One region of the Priestia sp. LL-8 genome, then DNA from elsewhere that is predicted to be linked to it. Evidence: predicted binding sites of a transcription regulator. Region 1 holds the regulator's gene; each other region holds the start of a gene.
The links. Region 1 encodes LexA, which represses DNA repair genes until DNA is damaged. Its sites were predicted from a motif close to CGAACATATGTTCG; they were not measured.
Positions count from the first base shown of each region.

Region 2: recA (recombinase RecA) is a predicted target of LexA. The motif match lies at 2,125-2,138, and genes of this name have one in related genera.
Region 3: U9R83_RS10450 (YolD-like family protein) is a predicted target of LexA. The motif match lies at 2,654-2,667, and genes of this name have one in related genera.

Region 1 is NZ_JAZAQH010000001.1:3,884,310-3,889,835, forward strand. Features, by position in the region: gene U9R83_RS20365 (DUF896 domain-containing protein) at 1-201, opposite strand, end outside; gene U9R83_RS20370 (YneB family resolvase-like protein) at 271-939, opposite strand; gene yneA (cell division suppressor protein YneA) at 993-1,322, opposite strand; gene lexA (transcriptional repressor LexA) at 1,469-2,086, shown strand; gene U9R83_RS20385 (hypothetical protein) at 2,298-3,743, shown strand; gene U9R83_RS20390 (ArnT family glycosyltransferase) at 4,254-5,526, shown strand, end outside.
Region 2 is NZ_JAZAQH010000001.1:1,727,388-1,732,913, reverse strand. Features, by position in the region: partial or broken gene U9R83_RS08735 (DUF7832 domain-containing protein) at 1-119, opposite strand, end outside; gene recA (recombinase RecA) at 924-1,961, opposite strand; gene dhaK (dihydroxyacetone kinase subunit DhaK) at 2,565-4,328, opposite strand; gene U9R83_RS08720 (glycerol dehydrogenase) at 4,330-5,463, opposite strand.
Region 3 is NZ_JAZAQH010000001.1:2,060,812-2,066,337, forward strand. Features, by position in the region: gene U9R83_RS10430 (ATP-binding cassette domain-containing protein) at 1-161, shown strand, start outside; gene U9R83_RS10435 (ABC transporter permease) at 136-843, shown strand; gene U9R83_RS10440 (ABC transporter permease) at 844-1,578, shown strand; gene U9R83_RS10445 (YitT family protein) at 1,610-2,449, opposite strand; gene U9R83_RS10450 (YolD-like family protein) at 2,698-3,051, shown strand; gene U9R83_RS10455 (hypothetical protein) at 3,173-3,313, shown strand; gene U9R83_RS10460 (DeoR/GlpR family DNA-binding transcription regulator) at 3,696-4,448, shown strand; gene pfkB (1-phosphofructokinase) at 4,445-5,359, shown strand; gene U9R83_RS10470 (PTS fructose transporter subunit IIABC) at 5,372-5,526, shown strand, end outside.

The DNA.
Region 1 (5,526 bases):
TAACTTCTTAGGCGTAACATCTTTACCTTCTTCGTCCACAACTTTAATCGTATGAAGGTGATTTGTCATAGATTGTCGGAAAACTTTTAAATATTCCTGACGTAGCTCTTGCTGTTCTTTCGCTTCAGATTCTGTCAGACCTTCAGCCTTTGCCTTTTTTGAAAGAGCATTAATACGAGCAAGTTTATCTTTTGATAGCATATAAAACCTATCTCCTTATAATCAATAATTAAAATTACCGAACCGTTCCGGCAACATGTAGTCATCTTACTAAATCTCTTTCGTTTTATCAAGAGATTGAGCACTCTCTTGATACTCTTGATAGCGACGATGTACGGTCGCTTTTGAAATATTATAACCAAAACCTTTTAGCGTAACTGAAATTTCAGCAAAGGTTAAGCCGTTATGACGAAGGCGGACAATTTCTTCAATCGGCGCTTCTTTTTTTTCTCTTCCCGAGTTAACTCCCTGGTTTTTTAAATTTTGCTGCGGACGATAACCGTTTTCTACGGCTCTTTTCATTCCTCTTTTAATTTTAGCATTATGTAATTTCCGCTGATGCTCTTCCACTAAACTAATAATATCTAACACCATTGAATCAGATTCTGAAAGCTGAAGCTGACCTTGATGACTAATCGTATAGATGGTAGCATTTTCTTTATGAAAAGCATGAAGCAGCGCAATTCGGGCATTTCCTCTGCCTAATCGTGTTTCGTCTTGAATGAGCAGCACGGATATTTTCTCTTCTTTCATTGTATGAAGAACATCCAAAATACCCTCTCTGTCTACATCATATCCGCTTGCTTTTTCCATCACGACTTTTTTCACCTCTAGATGATGAAGATCAGCAAGCTTTTTTAATTCTTCTTGCTGGCGCTGCAAAGATGTTTCTTGGGTTTTTTTATCCGTACTGACACGGCAATAAATAATGGCGTCCACTTTTATCACGACCTTTTCGGCTTCTAACAATATTCAGGAACGGCCGTTACACACTACTGTTCAATTGCCACTTGATTATGTAACTCTTTTTTTAAAACAGGAATATATAATTTATCTCCAGGAGATAAAGACTGGGCAGTATCTGAGTTTAAATCATTGACGTCTTCAACCCATTTGACAAATTCATTGGTGGTCAAATGATGGTGATTATGATACTTGTTGGACAAGTCCCAAAGCGTATCTCCTTTTGTAATAGTAACCGTTGAATATTTGTCTAAATCTACTTTATCCGCTCCTAAAACCAGCGTCAATACATATGTAAGTGCAGCGATAACTGCAAAAAAAATAGCGTAATGTTTCATAGAATGTAAGAATTGTTGCATATTATGATCCCCCTATCAGAATATATGTTCTTATTTTATTGAGAACATTTGTTTCTGTCAATGGAATTCTTCGAACTTATGTTTGTATATTGACACATCACGTGGTATAATTCACCTAAAGAATAGCTAAAATCGAGGTGAAAAATATGAAGCTATCAAAACGTCAACAAGACATACTAGATTTTATTAAGCACGAAGTAAAATTAAAAGGTTATCCGCCTTCTGTTCGTGAGATTGGGGAAGCAGTAGGATTAGCCTCTAGCTCCACTGTACACGGGCATTTAGCTCGTTTAGAAAGTAAAGGGTTAATTCGAAGAGATCCAACAAAACCAAGAGCAATCGAAGTTCTTCAACTAGATGAAGTAAACATTCCTAAAAGCAATGTCATTAATGTTCCTGTTATCGGTAAAGTAACAGCGGGTCTTCCTATAACAGCCGTTGAAAATGTGGAAGAATATTTCCCTCTTCCAGATAAATTCGTTTCTCCAGATGATCATGTATTCATGCTTGAAATTATGGGAGAAAGTATGATTGAAGCAGGTATTCTAGATGGCGATATGGTAATCGTACGTCAGCAGCAAACGGCTAATAATGGAGATATTGTGGTTGCTATGACCGAAGACAACGAAGCAACGGTAAAACGTTTCTTTAAAGAAGAAAATTTCGTTCGTTTACAGCCTGAAAATTCAACGATGGCGCCTATTATTCTTCGCCACGTAACGATTTTAGGAAAAGTAACTGGTGTATATCGCACGATTCACTAATCAGACACTGTATGTAAAACCAACTAATCATGATGTTAGTTGGTTTTTTTACGTTTGTTTTCTAAAAAAATTGGCATATTATAAATGATACGTTGAATCATTGCAGGCAGGTAGAACAGTTTTTATAAAGCTTGTTTTACCTTTTACTTTCTATCTGCATTTCCTCGAATCTTACAAGGAAATACCATCGACTATAAGAAGGATGTAGTTTATGACTAATACACCTAGGAAAACAGAACCATTTCAAACCATTGTACCTACCAAAGCAATGAACATGTTTCTTTTTCCTTTTTCCTTTGACCGAAAAAATAAAGAGCAGCTTGTTCATGCACTGAAAGCAAATTTGTTCGAGTTTTTTTCCATTCAAAACAAAGATTTAGAAAAAGAATACTACGGAGAACAATATTACGTATCTCATGATAGCCTGGATCAATATTTTCTTCCTTACATTGAATGTATTCTATTCCCTGATTCGTGCGAAAAAGAAGGGTTGCTTCGATTTTCAAAAAAAATAGACCATACCATTACGTTACATACTTCTTCCACCACCGTGTCTAGCAACGTGCTGTCTGTGGATGTTTTTTTATGTCCTTTTGAAATTGGCGTCATGACCATTCGCACTGAAATGAGCCATAACCATTACACCTATGATGACATTTTAGAATTCATGAATCATTTTCGTGTATTAGAACCGAAGCTTGCTGAAGAGCATGGATCCACCATTACCTATGAACATCATCGCTATAGCAAAGTACAAGATTATATTTTTTCACAGCTTGCGCCATTTTTGAACGAACACATCAAGAAAGAAGCCACGCGTGAACAGCACGTTGGGAGCCTTCCTTATTTTATCGATGAACGGATGTTTGTGTTAAGTTATGTAACGGTAAATCAAGAGCAAGAAATTAATTCCACAACTTTATTTCGTACTGGGCAGCTAAATAGCTATACGCCTGACGGGAAAGCGTTTATTTCTGCACACAATCATGAGTATATTAAAACGTATAATACTAAACACGTGTATGAAAGGTGGGCTCCTGAAACTTATTACGTCATCACAGACCATGTGTTTTCATGTATTTCTAAATCGACAGACTCTAAAACGGATCAGCTTTTGATGAATCATCTATTTGGCCAGCATTACTATAATTTATTTTTACATTTTTTCTATAAAATCGTGTTGCTAAAACTATCTTATGAGTATTCTCAGCTCACGTTTCATAAAAATTCAGAGGGCATTGAGCGACTAATCCGCTCTATTACCGTGTTTTCAGGCAAATATTTATTTTTAGAAATTAGCTCTCGCACAGAAGGTCAAGAGTTTTCTGAGCTCTTTAAAAAAATTTTCCACATCAATTCTCTTTATCAAGAAGTCAAAGAAACCCTTGGTACTTTGTATCAAAATCAAGAGAAAATCGCGGCCAAGCGTCACAATTACTTATTATTAATTTTAACGATTTATACCGTTCTTTCCGGTATTTACGGAATGAATTTAGTTATTAGCAAGCTACAGGGAAACATCAATTGGGATAGTATGAAGCAGTTTTCTATCTTTGAATATATCGCTTTAATAGTAGCTCTATCAGGAATATTAATCAGCATTAGCCTAGGAGTGAGCTCACTATGGAACTTATTAAAAGATCGATTTAAAACATAAAAGAAGTTGAGACATAACTAAATGAATTCAACCTAAATACGAACAAGCGAAATACATGAGCTGAACCGCTTATGACGCCGCAGTTCATTTCCATGCAAGACTTCTCTTTCCGCGGGCAGCCGATGAGCCTCCTCGTTGCTTGTGCTCCTGCGGAGTTTCATCCCTTCCGCTTTCTCCGCAGGAGTCTTCGCCTTGCCCTCCAATCAACTGCTGGAAGGAATTAAACAAATGAAACCTATGTTCACCATAAAAAACGAACCACTAATCAAACATGGTGATCAATAGTTCGTTTTTCACTTCGATTAAAATCCTTTTTTCCCAACCTCTTTTATCTATTACTAAATCAATGCCTACTCCGCTGAACCTTTTATCAAACGTTGTGCCGCTGTTGTAATTTCAGAACAATCTAATATTATACTCTACAAGAAAAATATATACAAAATAATAAAATATGGTATCATAGGGTAGGAATTTTGTACCTTATCTATGAAATAATTTGCAGGAGGTAATATGCTTAACTCATTTTTATCCAAAAGCCTGATTCTTTTATGTGTCATGATTCTTACATGGTCTCTATGGGGCAGTTATAGTGCGATGACAAATTCATTGGAATTAAAAGGTTTGGCTTTAAGTAATTCATTTATTATTGAAGGAATATTTATCACTTTCCTTGTCATTTTTCTAATAGCTATTGCAAGTAGATACATGAACAAAACTGTTTTTTTTATTTCACTGATTGTTTTGACCTTAGGTATTCGACTAGCATGGATGCTTTCTGTTCAAACGCCTGTAAAATCTGATTTTCTTGTCATGTTAGATGCCGCGCGTAATATCGCAAAAGGAAATTATGAATTTAACCAAAGCGTTTATTTCACTACATGGGTATATCAGCTAGGCTTTTCATTCTATGAATCTGTTATTATTCGCTGTTTTGGAGATAACATTTTTATATTAAAATTGTTAAATATTTTTTATTCCACTGGAACCGTTATTTTTATTTATTTAATTGGCGCTAAAGTATTTAATGAACTTGCTGGGAGAATGGCAGCTTTTCTATATGCGTTCTACATTCCGAACATTCTCTATAGCTCAGTGTTAACTAACCAGCATTTGGCTACTTTTTTATTTTATGCAGCTTTTTACCTTATTATAAAAAGATTTGCTCATAACAAGTTTAGCTGGCTTTATATTGGCCTTCTATTGTCGTTAGGAAATTTAATGCGCCCTCTAGGACCCATTATTATCGTTGCTGTTCTCATTTATTTCATCTCGCAAATTCTTCAACCTTACATCAAAACGAAGGATGCTGCTGAGTTAAAAACTCGCCGAAAACAAATAGGAAAAAACCTCGTAGGCATACTGGCTACTTTTTTTATTGCAAATGCGCTGATCAACTATTCTTTTGTAGCTAGCGGTATTTCTAAATATCCTTTAAGTAACAGAGATCCTTTATGGAAATTCGTCATTGGCTTTAATTACGAAACAAGCGGTTCTTATTCTTCAGAGGATGCTAGTCGTTTTATGGGTATGCCAATTGGAGAAAAACGAGCTGAAGCAGAAAAAGAAGTAATTAAAGAGCGTGTAGCAGATAAAGCGCAACTTTTAGATCTCTTTCACATTAAATTCCTAAATATGTGGGGAGGAACGGATGCATCTACATTTTGGAGCATTTCATTAACTCCTCAAGAAGATGTACCTTTTAATAAAGAAAAATTAATTAGTGCTGCTCAAAGTTATGAAAGAATTATTTATGTTTCAACTACTATTATTTCCATTATTGGAC
Region 2 (5,526 bases), 2.2 Mb from region 1:
TTTTTTTCGATGATCCACCCAAGATACATTCCAGTATGAACGAACGCCTGCTTTTCACTCAAGTCATTTGGGAAATCCCCTTCATAATGCCATTTAGCTTTATCATAAACGGTTGTCATAGACTCTTCCTCTTTTTTCTCCGTATCTTCTATTAATAAAGTTTCTTCATGTTCACGACTACTTTTCTTGTTTAACGGGTCTTCACAACCTTGTAGTAACAAAATAATAAATACAAAAAACGGAATATACTTTAATTTATACAAAATTCCCTCCATGAATTACATCAAAAGTAAACAATATACTGCATTATATAATGTAGAGGTTAAAAAATATATATTTTACCAACTGAAAATAGGATTATAGTAGAAAATGTAGTTGAGGTAAGGATGATTATCAGTAATAATTGTATTGAAACTTAATATCTATACATTGTCCTGCTATCAATTTTTCCTAAGCTCTCTATTGAGGAGAACTGGTGTCTATCCCCTTAATTCTTACTGGTTCAATAAGGTCTTCCTGACAATTCTTCATGGGGTTAGATATATCCACCCAAGATACTTCATTGTTTGTGTCTTTTGAGCTAACCTCTAATAAATAATCTAACTATCTCAATAGTATAAAAAGTAAATTTAAAAAGCTACCTCAGCAAGCAAGGTAGCTTTTTAGTAGGATTCACAATTATCTTTTAAAGGACTGGCCTATCCATAAAAGGTATCTGATTAAGGGGTCTTTAATTCTTAATAATTGTCTAGGAAGTGGAATAATTTCCGCTTTAATATGTGTAGTAAATATAGTTATTGATAAAAGAATAAGTTCTCTCTTAGTTTCTATATTATTTTGTCATTTAGGTTATTTTTAACTTTTTATGCTTCCAATGAAATGAATAGACTTGAAGCTGCCGGGAAAGGCATTTTAAGCTTTTATTAGCTTTCGTTTTCACTATCGCTATCGTTATCAATATCATTATCGTTGGCAGTATTACCATATTTAAAATCAATAATGTTTTTTCTAATTTCTTCTCTGATTTCAGGGTTTTCTTTTAAGAAAATCTTAGCGTTTTCTCTTCCCTGTCCTAAACGTTCCCCATTATATGAAAACCAAGATCCAGACTTTTGAACAATATCTACTTCAGAACCAATATCTAAGATTTCTCCTTCTCTTGAGATACCTTCTCCATACATAATATCTACTTCAGCAATGCGGAAAGGAGGTGCCATCTTGTTTTTGACTACTTTAATTCTTGTTTTGTTACCAACTATGTCATTTCCTAGTTTAAGTTGTTCAGCGCGGCGAACTTCAAGACGAACCGAAGAATAAAATTTTAGTGCTCTTCCACCTGGCGTTGTTTCCGGATTTCCAAACATAACGCCTACCTTCTCCCTGATTTGGTTGATGAAGATAGCAATGGTTTTAGACTTATTAATTGCTCCAGATAGTTTACGAAGAGCTTGAGACATCAAACGAGCTTGTAGACCTACGTGAGAATCTCCCATTTCTCCTTCAATTTCTTTTTGCGGAACTAATGCTGCTACTGAGTCAACAACAATAATATCAACAGCGCCACTTCTAACTAATGCTTCAGCAATTTCAAGTGCCTGTTCACCAGTATCTGGTTGAGATAACAGTAACTCATCAATATCTACACCTAGTTTTCTTGCGTAAACTGGATCAAGTGCGTGTTCAGCATCAATAAAGGCAGCTCGACCTCCATTTTTTTGTACTTCTGCAATTGCATGCAAGGAAACGGTTGTTTTACCTGAGCTTTCGGGTCCGTACACTTCCATGATTCTTCCTTTGGGGTAACCATTAATTCCAAGAGCTATATCTAAAGCTAATGAGCCTGAGCTAGATGCCTCAACTTTTGCATGTGTGCCTTCTCCCATTTTAATAATTGATCCTGTACCGAATTGTTTTTCAATTTGTTTTAGAGCCATATCTAGTGCTGCTTGTTTATCATTCATAATTTAAAACCTCCGATTGTTATTACGTTTACAGTAAACGACAATGTATGTGGATAAATAATAAGAGTTGGCTCAAATTTTTTTGCTCCGTGCGAGAAAATTTTGTGTTTAACTGTCTTGGTTTATTCTGTTGTTCCTTTATTTATCTCTAAACCCTTAATATCGAACAAATGTTCTTGTTGTTTAATCATACAATAACCGCATCTAGTTGTAAAGGAGAAAGTTTTCTACAAACTAGCTAAAGAAATATCTTATATTTGTAAAAAGTAAGTTTATGCTTTTAATATTTATAGTTATTGAAACTAATTTATAAAATAACCCTTATTATAGAAACAAAAAATAATTCATTCTCTTATATACATTATTCTGGAAGACATGCGAAAAACGAGCCCTTGATTATCAAGAACTCGTTCACTTTTTGTTTTTCTTTTTTTATCCTTGAAACACTATTGGTTATTGTATATTTTTACAAAATATAACTTAAACTAGGTTATAAAAGCTTGTTATTAGTGCCCCATAAAAAATCCCGACCAAATATAGTGTAACCTTCACTCTCAAGGAGTAATTTCTTTACACTATATTTAAAGGAGATAATACCAAATTTTACTGTTTTTCTTGCATTACTTGAGCTACTTCAGTAAAAATTACGCCTAAGCCATGTGCACCTGCGTCCGGATAACCAAGACTTCTTTCTCCAACCGTACCAGCACGCCCCATACGTGCGACAATTTGTTCGGTTGATTTTGCTCCTTCAACAGCAGCTTCTGCTGCTTTGACAAGAGCATGTTTCAAGCTTTCATCTTCAGCAGCACTTGATGTTAACGTATCTGCATAAGGTACTAAAGCATCGATTAAAGTTTTATCTCCTACAACAGCTCCACGTCCAAAAGAACGTTCTCCTGTTGCTTGAATGCCTTTTACAGACGCTTGGATCATTTCAGCAAATTCTGTTAAAGTCAGTTCGGTTTTAGATTCGGTGTTCTTTCCAGCCGCACGAAATGCTGATCCCCAAATAGGCCCTGATGCTCCGCCACAATGCTCCATGATAACGATGGAACAAGCCTCTAAGAAGTTGCCAATATCATTTGATTTATTTTCTAGAATTTCGTGCCATTCAGCTTTCAACTGTTTGAACCCTTTAGCAACACTCATACCAAAGTCTCCATCACCAGCATGGGAATCTAGTTCACAGAATGGTACTTCATTTCTAATAATACATTCACTCATTTGGTCAACCATAAAAATAATATTATTCAACGTCAGTCGATTTTCCGTTACTACGGAATATTCTTTGTTGGTTTGCACCTCATAAGACACTTTCGGTGCCTCTACCGTACCAATAATTTCATCATAAGTAACAGCTGGTACTTCACCTTTGATTTTTAGCGCAGGAGTATCGCACTCTTCAGATAGAAGACTCTTTAAGTTTTCATCTAATTTCATAATCGAAATAGAAGCACCGGCCATATCGATGGCTGTCATATAGTTTCCGACAAACGTTCTTGCAATCGTTACGTTTCTACGTGACAATTCACGAATGACAGAATGGTTTAATAAATATAGTTCTTGAAGAGGCGTGCTTCCAAATCCATTAATTAGGACAGCCACTTCCCCTTTTCCATCTTCTATCCCTACTTCTTTTAATAATGAAGTTACCGTACGCTCTGCAAGTTCGTCTGCTGAAATAATTTTTTCACGACGGATACCAGGTTCTCCATGAATACCAACGCCAAACTCCATCTCATCTTCTGCAATCTCGAAAGTAGGAGTTCCTTTAGCAGGAACTGTGCAAGAAGTTAGTCCAAAGCCGATGCTTTTAACATTCGCAATAGCATTTTCTGCTGCCTCTTTCACTTTTGGTAGATCATAGCCGCGTTCTGCTGCTGCACCTGCTATTTTATGAACAAGAACAGTACCAGCTACTCCGCGTCTTCCAACTGTATATAAACTGTCCTGTACAGCAATATCATCATCTACTTTTACATAATCCACTTGAATGCCATCTTCTTCTGCAAGATAAGCAGCATTCTTGAAATTCATCATGTCACCACTGTAGTTCTTAATCACTAGTAAAGTTCCCTTATCGCTAGCTGTTTCTTTAATGGCTTGATAAATCTGTATTTGAGAAGGTGAAGCAAATACATCACCACAAACTGCTGCATCTAACATACCTTTCCCAACATATCCAGCGTGAGCAGGTTCATGTCCACTTCCGCCCCCGCTAATTATACTTACTTTACTTTTATTAATTTGGTCTTTTTTAATGACTTTATATTTTTCAATTAAATTCAGTTCAGGATGTGCTAGAACCATCCCTTTACACATCTCAAGTACAACATCTTCCGGTTTATTAATAATTTTTTTCATTTTATATCAACCTCTTCTTATAATCATTTCCAATTTGATCTGCTGCAAGAATAGCTGCAGCTACTGACTCTGGATTAACAGGGAATGGCATAGAATAGATAGATTCCTCTGGAATACAAGCTTTATTAGCTACTTCCATTAACTCTTCTTGTGTAATTTGTTCCACTCCAATATCAGCAAGACAAACTGGAAGTCCTACTGCTAAACAGAAATCTAACACTTCTTCTATTTCCTCAGTTGGCGCATTTTCCAATACCAATTGTGCTAATGTACCAAAAGCTACTTTTTCACCGTGGAAGTAGTGGTGCGCACTTTCTAAAAGAGTAAGCCCATCATGAATCGCATGTGCTCCAGCTAATCCACCACTTTCAAACCCTAATCCTGATAATAAGATATTGGCTTCAATAATGTTTTCTAAGGCTGGAGTAACAACATTATGATCGCTTGCAGCTTTTGCTTTAACCCCGTCCTCTAATAGAGTGTTGTAGCAATGTTCTGCTAAAACTAACGCTGCATTTGTACCTTTTGCTGGTGCACATAAGTCCTCACGCACTCCACAAGGTAATCCAGCATTTACATTAGAGAAAGAACGTGCTGTTGCTCTTGCTTCGAAATAAGTAGATAACGCATCCCCCATACCAGATACTAAGAATCTAGTAGGTGCATTAGCGATGACTGTTGTATCAATTAATACAACACTTGGGCTTTGCTTAAAGTATGCGTAATCATCAAAAGCACCCTCTGGTGTATAGATAACTGCGGAATGACTTGTAGGTGCATCCGTAGCAGCAATTGTTGGGACGATAATTAATCCCTCTCCCTCTGCTACACATTTTGCTGTATCAATTGCCTTACCACCACCTAGACCAATTGTACAATCACAGTTGTTTTCTTTTGCTATTTCCTGCAATCTAGAAATTTCTGGTCTTGAACATTCGCCATTGAATCCGCCTTCAAAAAATGTAATACCATATTTTTCTGCTGTTGCATCTAATTTGTCTTGTACACGTTTAATATCTTCAGGATGTGCTATTAAAAGTGCAGAGGTACCAAATGTTTTCACAAAATAACCTAAATTTAAAATTTCATCTTCACCTTGAATGTATTTTGAAGGACTAATAAATGCTTTTCTCATAAATAAAACCTCCTAATTAACTTTGTAATCCCTTACAATCGGAATTTTACTATCTTTTGTGTA
Region 3 (5,526 bases), 1.8 Mb from region 1:
ATTATATTGATCATGAGCGAGTGGCACATCTTGTTTATCAACTCGTGCGAGAAAATGTCTCTATCTATCGCGTCGAAGAAAAAACAAAGTCACTAGAAGATATCTTTTTAAAGCTGACGAACGAGGAGAATGAACATGTTCATAAAAATACTGCAGGCTGAGTGTATGAAATTAAAAAGAAAATGGCTCTGGTTTTTATTATTTTTAGGTCCAGCAGGTGTAGTAGGCTTAACACTGGTAGATTACAGCGTTCGATATGAATATTTAATTCAACAAAATCCAAATGTGTGGGAAGGTCTTTTTCATGAAATAAACATTACGCTTCCTACAGCTTTTTTACTGGGAGGAACAATTCTTGCTTCAAATATAGCGCATGTTGAATATCACAGAAGCTCCTGGAAGCAGCTGCTGAGCTTACCAGTAAGCCGCCTAAGTGTTTATACGGCAAAATTTATAGTAGTTATGGCTATGTTACTCATCGCTTCTGCTTTTCTATTGATTGGTATAATCGGGCTAGGGTGGTGGTTGGGATTTGGTCTTCCCCCTTCTTGGAAAACTCTTTTTGTTTATAACTTCTATCCGTTCTTTTCAGCCATCCCGTTTGTAGCTATTCAAATATGGTTGTCCATGCTTTTCAAAAATCAAAGCCGTTCTCTTGCACTAGGTATTATGATGAGTGTGACAATGAGTGGTATGGGAGAGTTGCCAAGCTGGTTTATTTGGCAATGGCCGATGCTAGTATTTTCTGATTACCGGAATACGTATATGATAACAGGTGCAATTATTGGTATTTTCTTATATGGTGCAGGCGCCTTTCACTTTATCAGAAAGGATGTGGCGTAAATGTTGTGGCAATTATGTAAGGTAGAATGGTTTAAATTGTTGAAAACAAAAGCCTGGATATATCTTTTTATTAGTCCAATTCTTATCGCTGCTATCCTTTTTGTGGGAGACCCGGCGCTGCCAAATGGGAAAATGAAATGGCTTATGGCAAGTGCTTTCATTGCCAATGTTCACGGCTTATTGCTTTTTCCGTTAATTGGCGGTTTAGTAACTTCATTCGTTTGTCGATACGAACACGAAGCAGGAGGGTGGAAACAATTATTATCTCTTCCTGTGACAAGGACAGCAGTATACGGAGCAAAATTGATCACAGCAGCGGCTTTTATGGGAATTCTTCAAGTGCTTGTATTTGTTGTTTTATTAGGGGTTAGCATGTTGAAAGACTATCCGAGTACTATTCCATTAAAAATGATAGCTGGAAATATGCTAGGCGGCTGGATTGCAGTGTTGCCAATTCTTGCATTTATGTTAGCTGTGTCGATGGCACTTTCTAGCTTTGGAGCATCTTTAACAGTTAACGTCATTTTAACACTACCGAATTTATTCGTTGTTAATTCTGAAAGATTTGGTCCCTGGTACCCATGGACTCAGCCGATGTATGGAATGTTAGGTGTAACGGGAAGGGAGTCATGGGATTTGATGCTGACTACACAGACTTTCTTAGTGGTTATCATAAGCAGCTTTCTTCTTTTTGTAGCAGCAGGTTCACTGTATTTTCACCGCAAACATATATAATAGAAAAAACCCGCTTTTTTACAGCGGGTTTTTAGCTGGCTTTTGGAATAGTAAAACCTACTCCAAAGACGTCGCGCACATCGTGGACAACCACAAAGGCTTGTTCGTCGACTTTATGGATAATACGCTTTAACTCTAGCAGTTCTTGTTTGTTCACAACCACGTACAATACGTCTTTTGCTTCTTTTGTATAGCTTCCATGAGCAGAAAAGACAGTGACGCCGCGCTGCATCTTTTTATTGACTTGTTCGGCTACTTCAGCTGAACGGTGTGAAATAATGGTGATTGCTTTGCGAGGGTTGAGTCCTTCAATAATATAATCAAGCACTTTTGTTCCGATGTAAAGAGAAATAACCGTATACATCGTCTTTTCTCCACCGATGACAAAATAAGCGCTTGCTACAACTAATAAATCAATTGCTAGCATCGTTTTGCTAATATTCCAGTCTAGATATTGATTAGCTAAGCGCGCAATGACTGCAGAGCCGCCGGAAGTTCCGCCTCCTCTAAACACAAGTCCCAGTCCTACTCCGGCTAAAATTCCAGCAAAAATAGCCCCCAGTAACGTATCGTCAAGAGGATTTCCCAGTCCTTCAGTTATATGTAGGAATAGAGACGTGAAAACAATACATATAATTGTGTAAGCAATAACACGTTTGTGAAGTAATTTGTATCCAATCAGTACCAGCAAACCGTTTAATATAAAGTTTGTGATACCCGGAGACCAGCCTAGTACATAATAAGTAATCATTGTTACACCGGTTACACCGCCTTCAGCTAATTCATTTGGAATAGCAAAGTAATTAATGGCCAGTGCAAAAATAAGGCTACCCAGAACAATGAGGCTAATTTCTTTTATTTTATTAATCATGAACGTTACCTCCAATCATCAAAAACTCCGAAAACACAATCATGACAATGTATTATACCAACTCTAGAGACCGAATTAAAGATGGGATATTATTATTTTTTTAAAAATCAGCTTCTGCTATCAATATAAAATCTTTTGACAGTTTTTATGTAGTATGAAAAAATGAATTGTTTGCTTTTATTTTGATTAAAAAGTTTTGCAATGAGAATGTTTGTTCGGTAAAATAGAAGCAAGAGTCAAGGGGGAGAATGAACGTGTATCAAGATGAATTAAAACAGTATGCGAAGTTAGTAATGCCCGAGCATTTAGAGAAAATGAAGAAAATGTACAGTCCCAAAGCGCATAAGCAGCCTTTAGGGTTGGAAAAAGAGAAGATTGAGCATATTGAAAATGTCATTATGAACAGTTACTCGGAGCATCATCCAGTAACGCTTCATGTCTATGAAGCAGGACATATTCAAAGATATGAACGAGTGACGATCGATAAAGTCTCGCTCCAGTCGAATACGCTGATGGTGACAGGGCCTTGTTATACATATTCGATTCGAGCGGATGCAGTAATTGAAGCAGATGTATGGAAAGATGAAAGCTACTCTAGCTAAGAGTAGCTTTTTTGTTCGTTTTGTATCTTTTTTTTAACGCTTGCATACAATACATAAAAGCATATTCTGCGAGTAGTAACTTTGAGCTACTAGGAAATTTTGATTAAAGAAGGGATATCGTATGCAAAATGAAAAAACTCAAGTAAGAGAAATTGAATTAACGCAGTTCATTAAAAAAAGACTCGTTCGTTTTATCTCAAGTTTAGCTATTTCTTCTGCACTTGCTTCTATATTATATATGCTTCTGTTTTTATTTAAATGATGGGTCACTTGGAGTTGTCCAAAAAGGTGGACAACTTTTTTGATGTATAGGCTCTCATTAAAACAGGACAAGCTAAACGTAATTCAGTCAGAAAAAATTCAATCGGTCAAGAAATAGTCAAAAACAGTCATGGCTAATTGAGTGAAAGAAAACCTTTACATATAATGATAAAAGTAGACAAATTCTTGAATTACCAGCTTATTTCCTTTTGTGTGAACTATTATTAAAACAAATGTAAATCTAATTATTCGTTCAAAAAATTTCATTTTGTAATTAAAAAAATGAATGTTTTTGATTTTTTATGATTGATTTTGAATGTAAACCGTGATAAAGTAAGTACATGAAATAAATGAAAACGCTTTTTTGAAAAAGGAGCTAGAACATGTTAACGCCGGAGAGACATCAACTAATCTTAAAACTTTTAAAAGAGAAAGAACTTGTAAAAGTGCAAGAGTTTATCGAAGTTACAGGCGCTTCGGAATCCACAATTAGAAGAGACTTAAGTCAACTAGAAGAAGAGCAAATGCTCAAACGTGTTCACGGTGGCGCTTCGCTTATTCGCAGTAAACGAATCGAACTGAGCGTTATCGAAAAATCTGCCAAAAATGTTCAAGATAAACGAAACATTGCAGAGTATGCGGCTTCCATTATAAATGAAGGTGACTGTATTTTTTTAGATGCAGGAACTACAACGTATGAAATGATTCCTTTTTTAAAGCAAAAAGATGTAGTTGTCGTGACAAATGGTTTAATGCATTTAAACCCGATGCTAGAACAAGGTATCACCCTCTATTTAATTGGAGGATCGGTTAAACATAAAACGGGCGCTTTAATTGGCAATGGAGCCCTTTTAAGTCTTGAACAGTATCGTTTTGATAAATGTTTTATGGGAGCGAATGGGATTCATCATCAATACGGATATACAACTCCTGATCCAGAAGAAGCATTGATCAAGCAAACGGCAATGAAGCTGTCTAGAGAATCTTATATTTTATCAGATTCCACTAAATTTTTTGAAACAAGTTTTGCGAAAATAGCCGATTTACACGAAGCAAAAATTATAACAAATGACGTACCTAGCGATGTGCTTATACAGTATGCAAACAAAACAGACATAAAGGTTGTGAAATCATGATTTATACATGTACGTTGAACCCATCCGTTGATTACGTAGTACATGTTTCAGCATTCGAAGAAGGCGGGCTTAACCGCACAACGAATGAAGCTAAGTTTCCAGGAGGAAAAGGCATTAACGTCTCTCGCGTTTTAAAGCGATTAGGTGTTGATAATAAAGCTCTCGGTTTTGTAGCCGGTTTTACAGGAACTTATATCGAAGACTACTTAAAAGCGGAGAATATTGAAACAGCTTTTACAAGAGTTGATGGAGATACGCGCATTAACGTAAAGTTGAAAACAGAAAAAGAAACAGAAATTAACGGTCAAGGACCTGCTATTACAGACGAAGCGCTTCAGTCTTTATTGACTCAAGTGAAGCAAATGACTGAAGGCGATATCTTCGTATTAGCAGGGAGTATACCGAAAACGCTTCCAAGTTCTGTCTATGAAACGTTGACTGAGCTAGCAGCAGCGAACGGAGTAAAAGTAGTAGTAGATGCAAGTGGAAAAACCTTGCTAGACGTCGTGTCTCACAAGCCGTTTTTTATCAAACCAAATCATCATGAACTTGCAGAATTGTTTGATGTAGAAGTAAACAGTGCAGAAGATGCGCTGGTATACGGTAAAAAACTCGTGGAACAAGGAGCGCAAAACGTCGTTGTATCCATGGCAGGCGATGGAGCACTTCTTATTAACGAAAGCGGTGTCTACAGTGCCACAGTCCCTAAAGGAACAGTGAAAAATTCTGTTGGAGCTGGCGATTCACTTGTAGCTGGATTTATTGCTTCTTATGTAAAACAAGGGGATTTATTAGAAGCCTTCCAAACAGGAGTTGCTTCAGGAAGTGCCACAGCATTCTCACTTGAATTATGTACAGCAGAAGATGTAAAGACGCTTCGTGAACAAGTGTCAATCACAAAGGTAGAGTAGGGGGAACCGAGAATGAGAATTACAGAACTACTAAAAAAAGATACAATCATTCTTGATTTAAAAAGCACGTCAAAAGCTGATGTTATTGATGAATTAGTTGGAAAATTAGACGAAGCTGGTCGCTTAAGCGACCGAGCTGGCTATAAAGAAGCAATTTTAAATCGTGA